DNA from 2 places in the Paenarthrobacter sp. PAE-2 genome. Region 1 is predicted to be linked to the other one. Evidence: predicted binding sites of a transcription regulator. Region 1 holds the regulator's gene; the other holds the start of a gene.
The links. Region 1 encodes HrcA, which represses chaperone genes, less so after heat shock. Its sites were predicted from a motif close to TTNGCACTCGNNNNNNNCGAGTGCNAA; they were not measured.

Region 1 (9,450 bases):
GATTTCCCGGACAATGCGCAGGCCGGAGGTGGCACCGAACGGCAAATCGATCTGGGTCACATCGCCGGTGACAACCATCTTCGAGCCGAACCCAAGCCTGGTGAGGAACATCTTCATCTGCTCAGGCGTGGTGTTTTGTGCCTCGTCCAAAATGATGAAGGCATCGTTCAGGGTGCGGCCACGCATGTAGGCGAGCGGGGCAACTTCAATGGTCCCCGCCGCCATGAGCCGCGGAATCGATTCAGGGTCCATCATGTCGTGCAAAGCGTCATACAACGGCCGAAGATAGGGATCGATCTTGTCACTCAGGGTTCCGGGCAGGAAGCCAAGCCGCTCCCCCGCTTCCACCGCCGGCCGGGTCAGGATGATCCTGCTGACTTCCTTGTTCTGGAGCGCTTGCACGGCTTTCGCCATTGCCAGGTACGTCTTGCCGGTACCGGCAGGACCGATGCCGAAGATCACCGTGTTCCCGTCGATGGCATCGACGTAGTTCTTCTGGTTCAGGGTCTTGGGCCGGATGGTCCTGCCCCTGCTGGACAGGATGTTGTGGGTCAGCACGTCCACGGGGTTCTGCACGGACTGGGAACGCAGGAGGGAAACCAGCTGCTGCAGCACATCCGGAGTGACCACGGTTCCCTTGGCCACCAGCCCCCGGACTTCCTCCAGGAGCCGCATGATCCGCGGAATAACAGTCGAAGGCCCGGACATGGACAGCTCGTTGCCACGAACGTGGAAATTGACGTCGGGAAACTGATCCTCGATGTAGCGCAAGGCCTCATCATGGCTGCCCAGCGAGTGAATCATTTGATCGGAGTTGTCGAACGTGACGATTTCCGTGCGCGTGCCCGGTAGCGTGTGCGGGAACTCGGTGGCCGCGGCGTTTCCGTTTCCGGTCCGCAACCGCCCATTCAGGGATTCACTCATAGTGCTGGCCGTACGGCCTGATCTCCTCCGGTTGGTTCAGTCATTATCCATATGTCCGTGGTGCGCCCATCCTCACGGATGCCCGCCTGCGGGAATGCCTCCAATCCTACGCCAGCAGACCGCAGCCCGGCCCCTTTCCGTGGGGGCTTTCACAGCATCGAATCAAGGCCGTTACGAATTTGTCTCAACTCGGCATCGGGCCGATATCAATCCTGTTGCAGTTGCCCCGGTACCCCCAAAAGCCGGCAGGACGCCGTCGTTCATGTGCCAAGCTGACAAAGCAGGAAGAAGCAGGAACAACACTGTACGCACTACCGGCCGCCCGGAAACGTCGGCCGCGAGGCAAGGAACCCCCATCACCAAGCCGGCAAACAACCAGCAAGGCGCGCAGCGGCGGAGAAAATCCGCAGTAGCGGCGCCTGCGATGCTTGCTGTCCTTTTGCTGACGGGCTGCATAGCCAACGGCGGCAACACACCGGCCACCTCGGGACCTCCCATCAGCGTCCAGGACGCTCCCGCCAGCAATGCCCCCCTTGAGACAACCCAGGCTTCGACCAAAATTCCCGTCTATTGGATCGGGCGCAGCAAGGACAACGTCTACCTGTACCGAGAGTTCAGGGACATCTCCGGCGATGAGAACCCGGTGACCACGGCGCTTCGGATCATGATGGCGCAGAAGCCCTTGGACCACGACTTCTTCACGCCATGGCAGGATCCCGGAAGCCTGGCCACTTCCATCTCCGGCAAGAACGTCATCACAGTGGACATCTCCCGGGATGCGTTCAACGCCAACCTCGACGCCGGGATGGCCCAAAGAGCCGTACAGCAGCTGGTCTACACGGCGTCGGCGGCGGCGTCCTCCTCGGGCCTGATCAACTCGGGCCAGCAGATCCAGGTAGTCATCCTGGTGGACGGGCACACGGACTTCATGGCGTTCGGGCAGGTGAAGCTGGGCCAGCCCATGGCACGTGATGCATCACTGGTAGCGCCGCTGTGGATCATCGATCCTCAGGAAGACGCCTCGGTGCCCGCGGGTGCGGTGAAGTTCAACGGGCGCAGCACCGACAGTTCAAAGCCCGTGAACTGGCAGATCCTCCAGGACAACGGCTCCGGAACGCGGATCAGCAAGCTCACCGGCCAGGCGAAGCCGACCGGAGATCCCGGACAGTACGGGGTTTTCTCCTTTGGGGCCACGCTGAAGCCCGGCAAGTATGAACTCCGGGTTGTCCAGGTGGATGAATCCGGCCGCGCAGACGAGACCACCCTGGACACCCGCCTCTTCAAGGTCGAGTAAGACGTGGCCCGGGTGGTTGGGCCGGTCCGCCGCCCGCTAGCGCCAGCGGCCCAGGATATCGCTCAACAGAACGACGGCGGCTGGTCCGGCCGTTGACGATCGCAAGACGTGGTGGCCCAAAAGCGCCGTCACCGCGCCGGCATCGCTGAGCCTGGTCACCTCACGGGGAGCCATCCCACCCTCTGGACCGACGATCAGGAGGACTTCCCCCGCGGCGTCCGGGCCGCTGTCCGCGAGGATCCCGGCCTCCTCAATCACCGAACGCAGGGAGTTCTTGGCATCCTCGTGGAGGATCACCGCCAGGTCCGCCGCGGCTGCCGCTTTGGCCAAGGCTGTTGTGTCCACCAGGTTCCTGACCTCAGGAATCCAGGCCCGGCGTGCTTGTTTCGCTGCTGCGGTCACTACGGACTGCCACTTTGCGTGCGCTTTCGCGGCGCGATCGCCCTTCCACCGCACAATGGAGCGCTCCGCCTGCCAGGGGATCACAGCATCAATGCCGAGCTCGGTAGCCGTTTCGATGGCGAGTTCGTCGCGGTCTCCTTTGGCCAGCGCCTGCACGAGCACCAACCGGACAGCGGGACGTTCCTCAAAGGCTACTTCTTCCGCAACCACGGACAGCAAGCCTTGCCCTGCCTCGGAGACCCTACCCGTCAGCCTGGCGCCCGCACCATCGGAAATATCCACCGGTTCGCCTGCGGACAGACGCTTCACTGTCACGGCGTGCCGCGCCTCCGGGCCCTCCAGGACAAAGACGGACCCGGACACCAATCCGTCAAGGCTGCCGGTGGGGGCGAAGAATACGGGGTTGCTCACCGCTACAGGTTACCGAGCTTGTCCCGCAGCTTTGCGAACATCCCGCCGCTGGCAACGAGCTTCCCGTCCGTGAACTGTTCTCCGCGGAGTTTGGCGAGTTGACGGAGCAGGTCTTCCTGGGCGGCGTCCAGCTTGGTTGGCGTCTCCACGTGCAGGTGCACTTTGAGGTCGCCGCGGCCGTAACCGCGAAGATGCGTCACGCCGAGCCCGCGCAGGGTGATGATCTCGCCGGACTGCGTACCGGCCTTCACATCGATCTCCTGCGGACCGTCGAAGGTCTCCAGGGTCAACTCCGTGCCCAGGGCGGCTGCAGTCATGGGTACACTTAGCGTGGCGTGGAGATCGTCCCCTTCGCGGATATAGGTGGAATCGCTGTTGACGCGGATCTCCACGTACAGGTCGCCTGCCGGACCACCGGCGGGGCCTGCCTCGCCCTGGCCGGACAGCTGGATACGGGTCCCCGTGGCCACACCGGCGGGTACTTTGATGGTGAGGGACCGGCGGCTGCGGATCCTGCCCTGGCCACTGCACTCGTTGCAGGGATCCTTGATGATGGTGCCGAATCCTTCACAGGATCCGCAGGGCGCGGTGGTCATGACCTGGCCCAGAATGGAGCGCACAGCGCGCTGGACCTGGCCACTGCCGCCACAAATGTCACAACGTTCCGGGTGGGTACCCGGACGGCAGCAGCTGCCGTCACAGGTGGGGCACACAACAGCCGTGTCCACTTCGAGCTTCTTGTTGACGCCGAACACGGCGTCCTTGAGATCAATGCGCACGCTGATGAGGGCGTCCTGGCCACGACGCACGCGGGACGCGGGACCTCCGTGACCCCCGCCCCCGCCGAAGAAGGTGTCGAAAATGTCCTGGAAGGCAAAGCCTTGCCCGGAATAGCCGCCGCCGAATCCGTTGTCCGTTCCGTTTTCATTGCCCGTGGCGTCGTACACCCTGCGTTTTTGCGGGTCTGACAGGACTTCGTAAGCGTGGGTCACGGCCTTGAAGCGTTCGGCGACATCCTCCCCCGGATTCACATCCGGGTGGAGCTTGCGCGCCAACTTGCGGTACGCCTTTTTGATCTCTTCCCCGGTGGCTTCCGGCGAGACTCCCAAAACGTCATAGTGGCTGCTCAAAGTCGGTATCTCTTCCTTGTTGTACTGCGGTCTTTGGTGACGGCCGGTTTCAGCCGCCGAGAATTCGGGAAAGGTAGCGCGCTACGGCGCGGACTGCCGCCATGGTGGTGGGGTAGTCCATACGGGTGGGACCGAGGATTCCAACCTTGGCGCCGGAACCGTAGCCGGTAGCCACCACGGAGGCCTCGGCCAGGCCGTCGTAGGGATTTTCCCGGCCGATGCTCACCGTCACGCCGCGCGGATCATCCCCCATGTCCGACAACAACCGGAGCATGACAACTTGTTCCTCAAGGGCCTCCAGCACGGGTCCTATGCTCAGGGGGAAGTCCACGTTGGAACGGGCGAGGTTGGCCGTGCCGGCCATCAGGATCCGCTCTTCCTTGCTGGTATCGCTGAGGGCCTGGAGTCCGTTGGCCAGCATCTGGGCGAGTCCCCGCAGCTCCGGCGGGCACAACGCCACCACGGACGGCAAGACCTGTGGAAGGAGGTCCATCTGCGTGCCTGCGATGCTGCCCAGGAAGCGTGAACGCAGCGCCATGAGGGCCTCGTTGGCAACGTCGGCACCGGCATCGATGACCTTCTGCCCAACGCTTCCAGTGTCGGCAATCAGCACCACGAGCACTTGCTTTGGCCCGAGGAGGACGAACTCCACATGGCGCACCACGGCGCGCTTGGAGTGCGGATACTGCACGACGGCGACCTGGTTGGTCAGCTGCGACAGGAGCCTGACGGTCCGCTCAAGGATGTCGTCAATATCATCCGGACCCTCAAGCAGGGAGTGGATGGCACGACGCTCAGCGGCCGACAGGGGCTTAACCTGGGAGATCCGGTCCACGAACAGGCGGTAGCCCTTGTCCGTCGGAATACGGCCGGCGCTGGTGTGTGGTGCTGCGATCAGCCCCTCTTCTTCAAGCACCGCCATGTCGTTGCGGATGGTCGCACTGGATACGCCCAGGTGGTGGCGTTCTACCAGGGCCTTGGAACCAACAGGCTCCCGCGAATGTACGTAGTCCTCAACAATGGCACGCAGAACTTCGAGTTTGCGTGGCTCACTCATTCCAACACCTCCTGACAGACCATCCGGCCCATGCACTGATGCACGAGGGACCTTCAGCTGACCCTTTTGCTTAGCACTCGACATGCCCAAGTGCTAACAAGTCTAGTATGGGCCACCGCGTTGCTAGCATTGAAACCGCCCGCGCAGACATCCATGGCAGGCCCGGCGGCGACTGCGGCCCGGCAGCCGTCCAAGCCCGAAGAGTTAGGTCATTCCTTGGCTTATGACACCTGGGGTCCACAGGACCTGACCGCTCCTGCCCAACGCCGGCTACCGGAGGTACCCGTGCAACGCGGGATGGTGCTGGAGGATGCCCAATCCGGTTGGGTGGGTGCGGTCACCCGCGTGGAAAAGTCCGGCGGGATGCACATCGTAGCCCTCGAAGACCGGCGCGGAAAAACCAAGTCCTTCCAGCTGGGCTTCGGCTTCCTGCTGGAAGGTCAGCCCATCCGGCTCCTGCCTCCCGCGCCCAAGGCACCCGCCACTGCAGCCTCCCCCACACGGACAGCCTCGGGTTCCGTGCGCGTCAGTGGCCAACGCGCCCAGGTGGCCAAAGCGAGCCGTATCTGGGTGGAGGGCAAGCACGATGCGGAACTCGTGGAAAAAGTATGGGGTGACGACCTCCGCGTGGAGGGCATCGTCGTCGAGCCCCTGCACGGGGTGGATGACCTCAAAGCCGCGATAGCAGCCTTCAACCCCGGCCCGGGGCGCAAGCTGGGAATCCTCGTGGACCACCTCGTAGCCGGCTCCAAGGAATCGCGGATCGCCGCCGAAGCGATGACTTTGCCGGGCGCTGCCGGCAACGTCCTGATCGTGGGACACCCCTACGTAGATGTCTGGCAGGCGATCCGGCCCAAGGTCCTTGGCATCGCCCAATGGCCCGATGTTCCCCGCGGTACGGACTGGAAGACGGGGATCCTGCGTGCTTTTGGCTGGCCGCACGAGACTGCGGAGGACATCGGACTCGGCTGGCAGCGCCTTTTGGGCGCGGTCCGCACCTACGCCGACCTTGAAGCATCCCTCCTGGGCCGCGTGGAGGAAGTCATCGACTTCCTCACCGTGCCCTGACTCCAGCGCCTGGGCGTCCGACGGCGGCGGGCGGCGGGTTGGTCCCGGAACAGCCCCGGACCCTATATTCTGGGACAGCAACACCGCAGCATTTTTTAAAGCAAAGGGAACCAACGTGTCAGAGAACGCCCCAGAAGAACCGGGCAGGGCCGCAGGTCAGCCCCAGTACCATGGCGCGCCTGCAAACGCACTCCCTCTCACAGCCAGCGAGGACCGCCAGTGGGCAACCCTGGCGCACTTCGGTGGAATCCTCGGGTGCCTTCCCTCGCTGCTGATTTACTTGATTTTCCGCGACAGGGGTCCCTTTACAGCGCAGGAATCCAAGGAAGCGCTCAACTTCACGCTGCCGCCCACCATTGCAGCGGCCGTAGCGAACATCCTCGTGCTGCTACCGGTTGTGGGGAACATCTTTGCCGTCATCGCCACGGCAATCTGGGTGGCACTGACGTGCTTCTCCGTCTCCGCCGGCATCCGCGTGAACCACGGCCAGCCGCACCGCTACCGCTTCAACCTTCGCTGGATCAAGTAGCGGCGACGCCGATCTTTCCGCAGGGCCGATCTTCCGTAAGTCAGTCCGGCAGGATGCGCCGCACTACCGCATCGGCCAACAAACGTCCCTTAAGGGTCAACACCAAGCGTCCTTGGAAGGCCGCAGCAGGTTCGGCCAGGCCATCGGCTATCAAACCCGCCACAGCACGCCTGCCGTCCTTGTCCAAGCCATCTATGGCCAGGCCCGACACAAGCCGCGCCTCCAGCATGATCCGCTCCACATCCCGTGTTCCGGCGTCGAGCGTTTCCCTGCCCGCAGCCGGAGATTCTCCGGCCACCAGGCGGGAAGCATAGGCAGCGGGGTGCTTGACGTTCCACCACCGGACGCCGCCCACATGGGAATGCGCTCCGGGGCCGATACCCCACCAGTCGTCGCCGCGCCAGTACGCCAGGTTGTGGCGGCAAGCCTGTTCCGGTGTCCTGGCCCAGTTGCTGACCTCATACCAGCCCAGGCCGGCTTCCGAGATCAGCTGGTCGGCAAGTTCATACTTGGCGGCGTGGTCGTCGTCGTCGATGCCGGGCACTTCGCCGCGGCGGATCTGGGCGGCAAGCTTGGTCCCCTCCTCCACGATCAAGGCGTAGGCGCTGACGTGGTCGGGCTCGTAGGAGAGCGCGGTCTCCAACGACTCCCGCCAGTCAGCCATGGACTCCCCCGGCGTCCCGTAAATCAGGTCGAGGCTGACGGCCAGCCCTGCTTCCCGGGCCCACTGGACAACCTGGGGGACGCGGCTGGGCGTGTGGGTCCGGTCCAGTACCTTGAGGACGTGCGGGACTGCCGACTGCATGCCAAAGGAGACGCGGGTGAAGCCGGCGTCCTTGAGGACCTGCAGCGACTCACGGGTTACCGAATCCGGGTTGGCCTCCGTGGTGACCTCAGCGCCGTCTTCCAGTCCCCAATGCCCCACTGCGGTCCGCAGTATCTCCGCGAGGTCTTCGGCCGGCAGCAGCGTGGGCGTGCCACCGCCAAAGAAAACGGTACTCATGGGACGCCGCGGCAGGCCTGAATCCTCAAGCACTTTTGCGGCGAAGTCGACCTCCGACGCTGCGGTACCTGAGTAGGCAGCTTGTGAGGCTCCCCCGCCCAGCTCAGTGGCGGTGTAGGTGTTGAAATCGCAGTAGCCGCACCGCACCGCGCAGAACGGTATGTGGACGTACAAGCCGAACTTCCGGCGTCCGACGTCGGCGAGCACCTGCGACGGCAGCAAGCCGTCAGCAGGTGCCGGGTCGCCCAAAGGCAGGACGCTTGGCATTTACTTCTTTGCCTTGTCCTTCGACTCGTCAGTGGTGAGGGCAGCGATGAAGGCTTCCTGCGGCACCTCGACGCGACCCACCATCTTCATGCGCTTCTTGCCTTCCTTCTGCTTTTCCAGCAGTTTGCGCTTACGGGTGATGTCACCGCCGTAGCACTTGGCAAGAACGTCCTTGCGGATGGCCCGGATGCTCTCGCGGGCGATGATGCGGGAGCCAATGGCAGCCTGGATGGGCACCTCGAACTGCTGCCGGGGAATGAGCTCGCGGAGCTTCCCGGTCATCATCACACCATAGGAATAGGCCTTGTCGCGGTGCGTGATGGCACTGAACGCGTCCACTTGTTCACCTTGAAGCAGGATGTCCACCTTGACGAGGTCGGCCACTTGCTCGCCGTCGGCCTTCCAGTCCAGCGAGGCGTACCCGCGCGTCTTGGACTTCAGGAGATCGAAGAAGTCGAACACGATCTCGGCCAGCGGGATCCAGTAACGGAGTTCGACACGGTCCTCGGACAGGTAGTCCATGCCCTTCATCTGGCCGCGGCGGCTCTGGCACAGCTCCATGATGGCGCCGACGAACTCGTTGGGTGCCAGGACGGTAGCGGAGACCATCGGTTCGCGGACCTCGGCGATCTTGCCCGTGGGGTACTCGCTGGGGTTGGTGACGTGGACAACCCGCTTGTCTTCCAAGGTGACCTCATACTCCACGTTGGGAGCAGTAGAGATGAGGTCGAGGTTGTACTCGCGTTCCAAACGTTCGCGCGTGATCTCGAGGTGCAGCAAACCGAGGAAGCCGACGCGGAAACCGAAGCCCAGCGCAGCTGACGTCTCAGGCTCGTAGACCAGGGCGGCGTCATTGAGCATGAGCTTTTCCAAGGCGTCGCGGAGTACCGGGTAGTCCGTGCCGTCCAAGGGGTAGAGGCCGGAGAAGACCATCGGCTTCGCATCGGCGTACCCGCTGAGCGATTCCGAGGCCGGTTTGGCCTGGTTGGTGACAGTATCGCCAACCTTGGACTGGCGGACATCCTTCACGCCGGTGATGAGGTATCCCACCTCACCAACGCCCAAACCCTTCGACGGGGTGGGCTCAGGAGAACTCACGCCGATTTCGAGGAGTTCGTGGGTTGCACGGGTAGACATCATCTGGATGCGTTCGCGGGGGTGGAGCTTGCCATCCACCACGCGGACATAGGTGACCACGCCACGGTACGTGTCATAGACCGAATCAAAGATCATGGCACGCGCGGGAGCGTCCGGATTGCCAACAGGTGCCGGAAGGTCGCGGACGATCTTGTCCAGCAGAGCCTCGACGCCTACGCCCGTCTTACCGGAAACCTTGAGGACATCTTCCGGATCTCCACCGATGAG
Region 2 (10,412 bases), on a different contig from region 1:
CACGTGGTTCCGTCACAAAGGAAATCGGTCATGTCCAGGAACGCGGCGTTACCGAAAGTTCCCTGCACCTGGGCGAACGGACTGGTTGGTGCAAGGACATCGGGCTGGTCCGACTTGCACTCGGCACTGTCCACGCCCTTGGCGAGGGCGCACTCGGTCACGTTGTAGTCGTACCGGGGGTTGTCGCGGACGGCCACCACCTGGATGCCGAGGTCGTTGAGATTGGTGACGGTCTGGTCGAAACCATAAACAAGCTTTTCATCCGGGGACGATGGGGATGCCATGGTGCCCACCATGAACACTGCGTCCGGAGTCTGAGACGCCACGTAGCGGAAGGCCGCAGAGTTGAACTCGTTGCACTGGTCCTCCGCGTCCGGGTTTTCCGGCATGAAATGGCAGCCGCCCAGGAGGAGCGCCGTCACCTTCCAGCGATGCGCTTCGGCCATGGGGCCAAGGGCCGCAAGCCATTGCTGGGAATGGGAATCCCCCAGCACCACAATGTTCTTCACGGCGTCATCGCCAACATCGTTTTGCTGGCAGTTCTCCGCGAGGAGCTTGTCCTCGGGTTTGTCGGCGCCCTCGCACGTGCCGTTCAGGCGGGCCCAATCCTCCGGCAACTGCTCGGCCGTGGGCAGGGTCTTGGCTCCCTCGCTCACCAGATTGACGTAACCCGGAAGCAACGCGTGCGCGCCGGGGTTGTCATTGAAGGCTTGGGTTTCAGCGGCCTTTTGGTCAAGGTACTGCTTGTACTGGAAGCCCACCATCGGAGCGCTGGCAACCGCCAGGCATACGGCGATGGAGATGGCAGCGCGGCGCCGCTTCACCTCCGGCCACTTCCATTCGCGGAAGGGCTTCTCCACGTACTTGGTGGTAAGGAATGCCAGGCCCAAAGCAAGGGCAATGATCGCCGAGCCGGACAACCAACCGGCGTGGTCCTTGCCGCTCCAAGCCAGGTAGATCACCAGGATGGGCCAATGCCACAGATATAGCCCGTAGGAATTGTCCCCCAGGCGGACGAGGAACTTTGAACTCAGGATGCGGTCCACGCCGAGGCGGCTGCCCGTTTGGCCTGCTGCGATGACGGCAACGGCGGCAAGGGTTGGCCACAGGGCGACGAAGCCCGGGAACGCCGTCTGCACCTGCAGGAGGATGCCGCAACTGAGCATGGCGGCGACCCCCACCCAACCCATCACCACACGGACGGGTTTGGAGAAGTCGAGGGCAGGCAGGATCAGGGCAACCAAGGTTCCCAAGGCAAATTCCCATAGCCGGGCGAACGTATCGAAGTAGGCCACCGCCTGGTTGTTGGCGGTGAAGATGATGGAGTACGTCAGCGAAGCGATGAAGATCAGCGCGAAAACGTAGGCCAACGACGCCCGGTAACGGAGCTGGAACTTCCGGCACACCACTGCCACGGCGGCGAAAATGGCCGGCCACAGGATGAACACCTGCCCTTGGATGGACAGCGACCAGAAGTGCTGGAGGGGGCTGGCGAGGCTGTGGTCTGTTGCGTAGTAGTTGACCGCCAGCGTCTGAAGCAGCCAGTTCTCAAAATAGAACAACGACGCCCAGCCTTGGTTCACCACTTCCACCCACCGCGTGGGCGGCAGGAACACAAAGGTGGCGGCCAGGGTGCCAAGCAGAACGACGACGACGGCCGGCAGCAGGCGCCGGAACAGGTGCAGCCAATGCCGGACCAAGTCCATGGGACGGCGCTGCTTGTAGCGCCCGGTGAACTGGAGCGTCATGAGGAACGCCGAGATCAGCAGGAAGACGTCCACACCGCCGGAGACGCGGCCGATCCAGATGTGGTAGCTGACCACCATAAGGACTGCGAGCGAACGGAGACCCTGTATTTCCGGGCGGAATTTTGACTTGGCAACGGGTCCATGAGCCCGCCTGTCGGGACGGGCGGGCTGTTGGATCGTTGATGCAGACACGTTAGGCGATTCCTCAGGGGCTATTTTGCAAAGGTTCCATCATATGCGGTTTGGAGCATGCGACCCAGTCAAGTGGCTTGACCGGAGGCGCGGGGGAACGCCAATCAGCGCACCTTGCACTAAGGATCGGGACCGTGCCGGGGCTGCGCCCGGAGGACCAACACTGCTGTGACGAGGCAAAACGATAATAAGGGTACTTAGTCAAGACTACCGACCGCAATGTGACGCATTCCACGCAAAGAATCAGCCGGTTGCCGGGCTTCCGACCCAATGACGTCGGCCGGGACCGGGACGTGATGGAGGGACGGCCGAAAGCCGGCGGGACGTGATAGAGGGACGGCCGAAAGCCGGCGGGAGGTGATAGAGGGACCGTTTGCAGCCGCGGCGAGGCAGCAAAAAGCCCCGGCCACTGGGCGTGACCGGGGCTCTTTGGGGCAGGCAGCCTAGTGCTGGTGGCCTGCGTGTGCGTCTTCTTCCTCGGCCGGCTTCTCGGCAACCAGGGTCTCGGTGGTGAGAACCAGGGCAGCGATCGAAGCGGCGTTGCGGAGGGCGGAGCGGGTGACCTTGACGGGGTCGATGATGCCGGCAGCCGTCAGGTCCTCGTACTCGCCGGACTTGGCGTTGAAGCCGTGGTTCGCCTCGAGCTCGGAAACCTTGGCAACCACAACGTAGCCGTCAAAGCCTGCATTCTGGGCAATCCAGCGCAGCGGCTGGGTCAGTGCACGGCGGACGATGCCAACCGCAGCGGCGGCGTCGCCTTCGAGTGCCTTGACGGCCGGGTCCTCGTCCAGGGCCTTGAGAGCGTGGATGAGGGCCGAGCCACCGCCGGAAACGATGCCTTCTTCAAGGGCGGCACGCGTAGAGGAAACAGCGTCCTCGATGCGGTGCTTCTTTTCCTTGAGCTCCACTTCGGTAGCAGCGCCAACCTTGATGACGCCGATGCCGCCGGCCAGCTTGGCCAGGCGTTCCTGCAGCTTCTCGCGGTCCCAGTCGGAGTCGGTGCGGGCGAGCTCAGCACGGAGCTGGGCAACGCGGTCCGCAACGTCCTGCTCGGTTCCGGCGCCGTCAACAATGGTGGTGTGGTCCTTGGTGACGGTGATACGGCGGGCCGTACCCAGCACCTCCAGACCAACGGTGTCCAGGCTCAGGCCCAGGTCCGGGGAAACAACCTGCGCACCGGTGAGGGTGGCGATGTCCTGCAGCATGGCCTTTCGGCGGTCGCCGAAGCCGGGAGCCTTGACGGCAACAACGTTGAGCGTGCCGCGGATGCGGTTGACGATCAGCGTGGACAGGGCTTCGCCCTCGATGTCCTCGGCGATGATGAAGAGCGGCTTGGAGGCCTGCAGCGCCTTCTCCAGCAGCGGCAGGAATTCCTGCAGCGAGGAGATCTTGCCCTGGTTGATCAGGATCAGGGCGTCTTCGAGGACGGCTTCCTGGCGTTCTGCGTCGGTGACGAAGTACGGGGAAAGGTAGCCCTTGTCGAACTGCATGCCTTCGGTGAGGACGAGTTCGGTCTGGGTAGTGGAAGACTCTTCGATGGTGATGACCCCATCCTTGCCCACCTTGCCGAAGGCCTCCGCCAGCAGTTCGCCAACCTCTTCGCTCTGCGCGGAGATGGCAGCGACGTTGGCAACCTGGGTGCCTTCGACTTCGCGGGCGTTCTCCAGCAGGCGGGCGGCAACGGCCTCGACGGAAACCTCGATGCCGCGCTTGATTTCGCCCGGTGCGGCGCCGGCTGCAACGTTGCGCAGGCCTTCCTTGACCAGGGCCTGTGCAAGCACGGTGGCGGTGGTGGTACCGTCACCGGCAACATCGTTGGTCTTGGTGGCGACTTCCTTGGCAAGCTGTGCGCCAAGGTTCTCGTAGGGGTCGTCCAGCTCAACTTCGCGGGCGATCGTCACGCCGTCGTTGGTGATCGTGGGGGCGCCCCACTTCTTGTCCAGGACGACGTTGCGGCCGCGGGGACCAAGCGTCACCTTGACGGTGTTGGCGAGCTTGTCGATACCGGCCTCGAGGGACCGGCGGGCAGCGTCGTTAAACGCAAGCTGCTTTGCCATGGTTATGTCCTTTCAGAACGGAAAACCCGCACCGCAGGCGGCTGGAAGATATTCCAAGCGGGCCTGCAGCGCGGGATTCCAGGAAGTTACTTTACGACGATCGCGAGGACGTCGCGGGCGGACAGAACGAGGTACTCGTTGCCACCGGTCTTGACTTCGGTTCCACCGTACTTGGAGTAGATAACGACGTCGCCAACAGCTACGTCAACCGGCACGCGGTTGCCGTTGTCATCGAAGCGGCCGGGGCCGATTGCAACAACTTCGCCCTCCTGCGGCTTCTCCTGTGCGGAGTCCGGAATGACCAGGCCGGAAGCCGTGGTCTGCTCTGCTTCGAGCGGGCGAACAACAATACGATCCTCAAGAGGCTTAATCGAGACCGACACTCGGATCTCTCCTTTTCATGAGCTGATTCATGGACTAAGAACAAGGGTGCCGAGGCGTGCAACCGTCGTCGCGGTGCCGGCAGCGTACCTGGCGGTAGTGGTTAGCACCCTCACGGGGAGAGTGCTAACAAGACTCTATGTAAGGCGTTAGCACTCGGTCAAGGTGAGTGCCAGCATTTCGTCATGGGTGAACCCGGACTACTTATCCCGGAGGTCCTCGAGATCGTAGTCCTCGTCGTCGTTGCCGCCCGCCGTTCCGCGGTTCAGGTACAGCACGACGCCGGCGCCGATAGCTACGACGCCGGAGATCACCAGACCGATGATTCCCCCTGCACGGGCGCCGCTGTGCAGCTCGCGGATATCGCGGGCCTCGTCCGTCGCGTCGCCAATGTTTTTTCCGGAGACGGAATAGGCAGCTGCGTTGAAGGCGTCCAAGGCGAAAATAACGATCAACAGCGCCACGCAGACGACGGCGATAACGACGCCGGCGATCAACGCCGGGCGGGCGTAAGCAGAAAGCGACCGGCCCGGGCTATGCTCTTCGGCTCCGGAACGGGCGGAACTGTGGTCGTCCGGATTGTTGGTGTCGGAGGGCTGCGGGGCTGCGGTGTCTTCCATGAAAACAACCCTATCCGGATGATCTGGCCCGTCCCGGCCCGCGGGACATAAACGTTAGGCTGGATGGCATGCCCCACGCTCCCCAGGACCACCTCGCGCCGTTGCTGACTACCGAAGGATGGGAGCTTCTCGCCTCGTTAGGGCCCTACAAAGAGGCCGACGCCATGGCAGTGAACCAGGAACTGCGCAAGGCCGGGCACCCGGCAGAGCTGGTCGCCGCGGTCCTTACCCAATCCCGCCTCAGGACCCGCGCGGAGGCAAAGTTCGGAGAGTTCGCCCGGCAAATGCTCTTCACCCAGGCCGGCCTGGAACAAGCCACCAGGCTCAACGTTGCGGCACGTCACGCTGAACGTTTCGCCAAAGCCGGAATTTCGCACGTGGCTGACCTGGGTTGTGGATTGGGCGCCGATTCCATGGCAATGGCCTCCATGGACATCAACGTCACCGCCGTTGAAATGGACGAGACCACAGCCGCGTGCGCCACTATCAACCTCATGCCGTTCCCCCACGCCAAGGTCCTTCATTCCGATGCCACCTCCGTTGACCTGGACGGCGTGGACGGGGTGTGGCTTGATCCGGCACGGCGCACCACGTCCACCTCCGGAACCAAGCGGATCTGGGACCCGGAAGCTTTCTCTCCGCCGTTGTCGTTCGTGGAAGGCCTTGCCGCCACGGGACGCGCAGTCGGCGTCAAAATGGGTCCGGGCATGCCTCACGAATCAGTTCCCGCAGGCTGCGAAGCGCAGTGGGTGTCCGTAGGGGGCGACGTCACAGAGGTGACGCTGTGGTTCAACGCAGTGGCGCGGCCCGGTGTCCGTCGGGCGGCCATGGTAATCGGCCCCCAGGGCGCTGCGGAGATCACCAGCGGTGAGGATTTCGACGGCGGCCCGGCAGCCGCCGTCGGGCCCGTGGAGGGATTCCTGTACGAGCCGGACGGCGCAGTGATCCGGGCGGGCCTCGTCGCGGATGTGGCAGGAATGCTGAACGGCCACTTGGTGGACGAGCACATTGCCTACATCTGCGCGCCGGAGCTGCGCGACACGCCCTTCGCCCGCGCCTACCGGGTGCTGGACGTCATGCCATACAACGTCAAAGCCCTCAAGGCCTGGGTAAAAGCGAACGGAATCGGCGTACTGGACATCAAGAAGCGCGGAACAGCGGTCACGCCGGAAGAGCTCCGCAAGCAACTCCTGCCGGGCAAACCTGCCGGGAAAGCCGGAAAACCCAAGACAGCCACCCTGGTCCTCACCCGGATCGGGGAGGAGAGGGTGGCCGTCGTCGTGGAGCCGGTCAGCGCCTGACACAGGCCGGGGCGCTGGCGGGAGGGCCCCGGGGCCCGACCTTAGGCTTGGCGCCGCGAAAACTCCGACGCTTCGCGGACCTGTTCGGGAGTGGGACGGACGCCCGTGTACAGAACGAACTGTTCTTCCGCCTGGATGGCAATCACTTCCGCTCCCGTGATGACGGGCTTGCCGGCCTGGCGCGCCGCAGCGATCAGCGGAGTCTCAGACGGCAAGGCGACGACGTCGAACACCACCTTCGCCGCTGCAATGGTGGCGTCGTCGAAGGACTGGGCAGTCTCGTCGGCACCGGCCATGCCCAGCGGCGTGACGTTGATGATGAGGTCCGCTGTGGAGCCGTTCACGTCGTCCCGCCACGTAAAGCCATACAGCCCTGCGAGCGCCCTGCCCGTGGTTTCGTTGCGCGCCACGATAGTCACGTCGGTGAACCCGGCGTCACGGAGGGCGGCGGCCACTGCTTTGGCCATCCCGCCCGCGCCACGGAGCAGTACTGAGTGGCTGGTCGGCACCTCGTGGTCGTTCAGGAGCCGCGCGATGGCAATGTAGTCGGTGTTGTAGGCAGTGAGGACGCCGTCATTGTTCACGATCGTGTTGACGGAGTCGATGGCCTTCGCTGACGGGTCCATGACGTCCACCAGGTCAATGACCTGCTCCTTGTAGGGCATGGAGACTGCGGCGCCACGGATGGGAAGCCCGCGGATGCCCGCGACCGCCAGGGTGATGTCCGCGGGGGCGAAGGCTTTGTAAACGAAGTTCAGGCCCAACTGGTCATAGAGATAGTTATGGAACCTGGTCCCGATGTTGCTGGGTCGCGCAGCCAGCGAGATGCACAGGGACATGTCTTTGTTGAGGATGGGCATGCATCCATTAAACAGCCCGGACAGGGCGGGTGGACTACTAAGTCATATTTATGAACGCCGACCCGCCCGTGGTTCCGGCTAGCCTTGCCGGGCCTTCATGCGCGGGTTCTGCTTGTTGATCACGAACGTGCGTCCGCGCCGCCGCACGATCTGGGCTCCGGGAATCTTCTTCAAGGCACGGAGCGAGTTGCGGACTTTCATTGGTGTTCTCCTTTGTGTTGTAGGGCTAGAGGGCTTTGCTGAGCTCGAACGGGTCATCCCACGCCGCGGGTTGGGCCTCCATCTCCGCCTCGGTCAGCTGGCAGCCATCCAACAGCTGCCTGATTTCTTGGGCGTTCATGTCTTCCGACCGTCCGGTGAGGGCCAGCACGGTTCCGCGGTCGCCATGGAGGGGGCGCCCGTTAAGGACTATGTCGACGCCGGTGTCCGGCTTTGCCTGTGCGGCCGCGTCGACTGTCCAGGGCCCTGTGCTTTCGAGCCAAACGCGAGGGCCTATCCCCTGAACTGCGATCCGGATGTTGGCGGCCGAGGCAATCCAAAGGCGGCCCCGCATCCAGTGGGTGCCGGCGGCCAGCTGTGGCAGGACTTCACGAAAACGGCCGGGATGGAGTGGCTTGGACAGAGCGTGGAGGACGGTGCTGAACGTCCCCGTGGCGTCGTCCTGTGGACGGCGAACCTCACCGGGCCTGGTCCGGGCGACTGCCTCGGCGTGGTCGTAGCATCCAGGCGTGAACTTATCAGCGGATCCGATAACGGCAGCATGCGGCGCCAACTGCCCAAGGAGTTCTACGCCGGCCCGCCAGTGCGCGCTGTCAATCCGCGTTTCACCGCTCAGCCCGGCACTGAGGCCCGGAAACAGCATGACGGAGTCCACGTGGCCCAATTCTCCGATGAGGAACTCACCGCTGGTCCGGTCGTCTTCGGGCATTGCGGTGAAGCCGGACTCATACAGGGTGTGCCGGTCCCACATGTGGTCCTCGAGCTCCGCGGGGTCGACTGCCAGCACCGCGTTGTCGATGACCATGGGGCCATCCAGGGCCTGTTTCAGTTCGGCTGCCGCCATGGCTGCTGCCACTCCCGGCGGGAGTCCCAGGACTACTTGGTCGAAGCCGCCGGAAGCGAGCCGCTCCGCGGTAGGGACCACATCCAGGCGGACGGTGCAGCTGAGGCAGCCGTGCTCCAGAACCGTGGTTTCACGCTCAAAGAGTTGGCCGTCCCGGTAAACCCTCCGCAGGACGAGCGACCCGTCCAGGAGGTCGTGGAGGACTACCGCCGAGTTGCCGTGGGTACGGCCAAGCCGGGCAGCAGCAGAATCCCGGCAATGGGTGTCCAGTGAGCTAACGACGGTGATGTGCATGAAAACCATCATAATTGAGAATTGTTCTCAATAGCAAGAAAGGGGGAAGAGGTTAACCTTCGCCCGTCCGGTGCCCTGGGCTGCACTAGACTTGATCCGACCGCTGGCGGCCCCGCAGCGGGGCGGCGTCCGGCCGAATGACAAAACAACGAGGGGACTACGTGCACATAGAGTTTGCGCCATCCAGGCAATCGACGCTGGGTGTGGAATGGGAGCTGGGGCTCGTCAGCGCACGCACAGGAGAACTCGTTTCGGTCGCGAACGACGTCCTCAGGGGCGTCGCCGCCAATCATCCGGACCTCAACGAGGACGACGAGCACCCCCATATCAAGCGGGAGCTGCTCCTCAATACAGTCGAACTGGTCACAGGCGTATGCAACACGGTCAAAGAAGCCAAAGAAGACCTCAGCCGTTCGCTGGCAGCGGTCCGCGAGGTCACGGATTCCATGGGCGTTGAGGTTTTCTGCGCCGGAAGCCACCCCTTCAGCCCTCCCCTCCTCCAACCGGTGACGGACAAGGAGCGCTACGCCAAGTTGATCGAGCGTACCCAGTGGTGGGGACGCCAGATGGTGATCTACGGCGTCCACGTCCACGTCGGCATCGACCGCCGGGACAAGGTCCTTCCGATCCTTGATGGACTGGTCAACTACTTCCCGCACTTCCAGGCCCTCTCGGCCTCCAGCCCCTACTGGTCCGGCGAAGAAACAGGGTACGCGTCCCAGCGGGCCCTGATGTTCCAGCAGTTGCCTACCGCAGGGCTGCCCTTCCAGTTCCAATCCTGGGAGGCCTACGAGTCCTATGTGCAGGACATGTTTACCACTGGTGTCATCGATGCCATTTCGGAAATCCGCTGGGACATCAGGCCTGTGGCGGCGCTCGGAACTATCGAGATGCGCATTTGCGATGGCCTGGCAACGCTGGAGGAAGTCGGCGCCATCGCCGCCCTGACGCAGTGCCTGGTCCACGAATTTTCCGGAATCCTGGACGCAGGGGGCACTATTCCCACCATGCCGCCGTGGCACGTGCAGGAGAACAAGTGGCGTGCAGCCCGGTATGGCATGGAAGCCATCATCATCCTGGACGCCGAAGGCAACGAGAAACTCGTCACCGAGCACCTCACCGAAACCCTGGCACGGCTTGAGCCCATTGCCGCCGAGCTGGGCTGCTCGGAGGAACTCGCCGACGTCGCCAAAATCATCGAGCGGGGTGCCAGCTACCAGCGCCAGCGCCGTGTGGCCGCCGAACACAATGGCGATCTGCAGGCCGTGGTGATGGACCTCGTCCAGCAGATGCGCAAAGGCCCCGACGCCTGATCCCGCACCGGCTAGGTCGGGGCCGCACCGGTTAGGTCGGGGTCAGGCCGGGACCGACACCGTGGTGACGGGCATGGAGGAATCCGGCGCAAACGCCACCCCGCTGGGGGCTATCCCTCCCATGATGAGCTGAGCTCCGAGGGCAGCAACCATGGCACCGTTGTCCGTGCACAGGTTCAGCGGCGGGACGTGCAGCTTGATCCCGGCCGAAGCACACCGCTGTCCGGTCAGTTCGCGGAGCCGGGAGTTGGCGGCGACGCCGCCTCCCAGCAAGAGGTCGGTGATGCCATGCTCCTTGCAGGCCAGAACGGCTTTGGACGTAATAACGTCCACAACAGCCTCTTGGAAAGCCGCCGCGATGTCCGCCACGGGAACCTCTTCACCGCGGGCTTCGAATTGCTCCACGCAGCGCGCCACAGCCGTTTTGAGGCCGCTGAAGGACCAGTCATAGCGGTGCGGACCTTTTTCCTCGGCGGTGCCCATGTACTTGGGCTGGGTCAGGCCGCGCGGGAAGCGGATGGCTTTCGGGTTCCCCTGGCGTGCCAGCTTGTCGATGGCCGGACCACCCGGATAGCCCAGGCCC

Region 2: groES (co-chaperone GroES) is a predicted target of HrcA. The motif match lies at 4,528-4,554, and genes of this name have one in related genera.

The regions. Positions count from the first base shown of each region.
Region 1 is NZ_JAPDNV010000008.1:72,474-81,923, reverse strand. Features, by position in the region: gene OCL88_RS07050 (PhoH family protein) at 1-924, opposite strand, end outside; gene OCL88_RS07045 (GerMN domain-containing protein) at 1,187-2,218, shown strand; gene OCL88_RS07040 (16S rRNA (uracil(1498)-N(3))-methyltransferase) at 2,255-3,031, opposite strand; gene dnaJ (molecular chaperone DnaJ) at 3,034-4,161, opposite strand; gene hrcA (heat-inducible transcriptional repressor HrcA) at 4,211-5,218, opposite strand; gene OCL88_RS07025 (DUF3097 domain-containing protein) at 5,435-6,286, shown strand; gene OCL88_RS07020 (DUF4870 domain-containing protein) at 6,402-6,815, shown strand; gene hemW (radical SAM family heme chaperone HemW) at 6,856-8,085, opposite strand; gene lepA (translation elongation factor 4) at 8,086-9,450, opposite strand, start outside.
Region 2 is NZ_JAPDNV010000006.1:53,460-63,871, forward strand. Features, by position in the region: gene OCL88_RS05155 (acyltransferase family protein) at 1-1,940, opposite strand, end outside; gene groL (chaperonin GroEL) at 2,384-3,997, opposite strand; gene groES (co-chaperone GroES) at 4,084-4,380, opposite strand; gene OCL88_RS05170 (hypothetical protein) at 4,579-4,998, opposite strand; gene OCL88_RS05175 (THUMP-like domain-containing protein) at 5,067-6,299, shown strand; gene OCL88_RS05180 (shikimate 5-dehydrogenase) at 6,341-7,159, opposite strand; gene ykgO (type B 50S ribosomal protein L36) at 7,238-7,360, opposite strand; gene OCL88_RS05190 (GTP-binding protein) at 7,386-8,516, opposite strand; gene OCL88_RS05195 (glutamate--cysteine ligase) at 8,678-9,829, shown strand; gene tsaD (tRNA (adenosine(37)-N6)-threonylcarbamoyltransferase complex transferase subunit TsaD) at 9,872-10,412, opposite strand, start outside.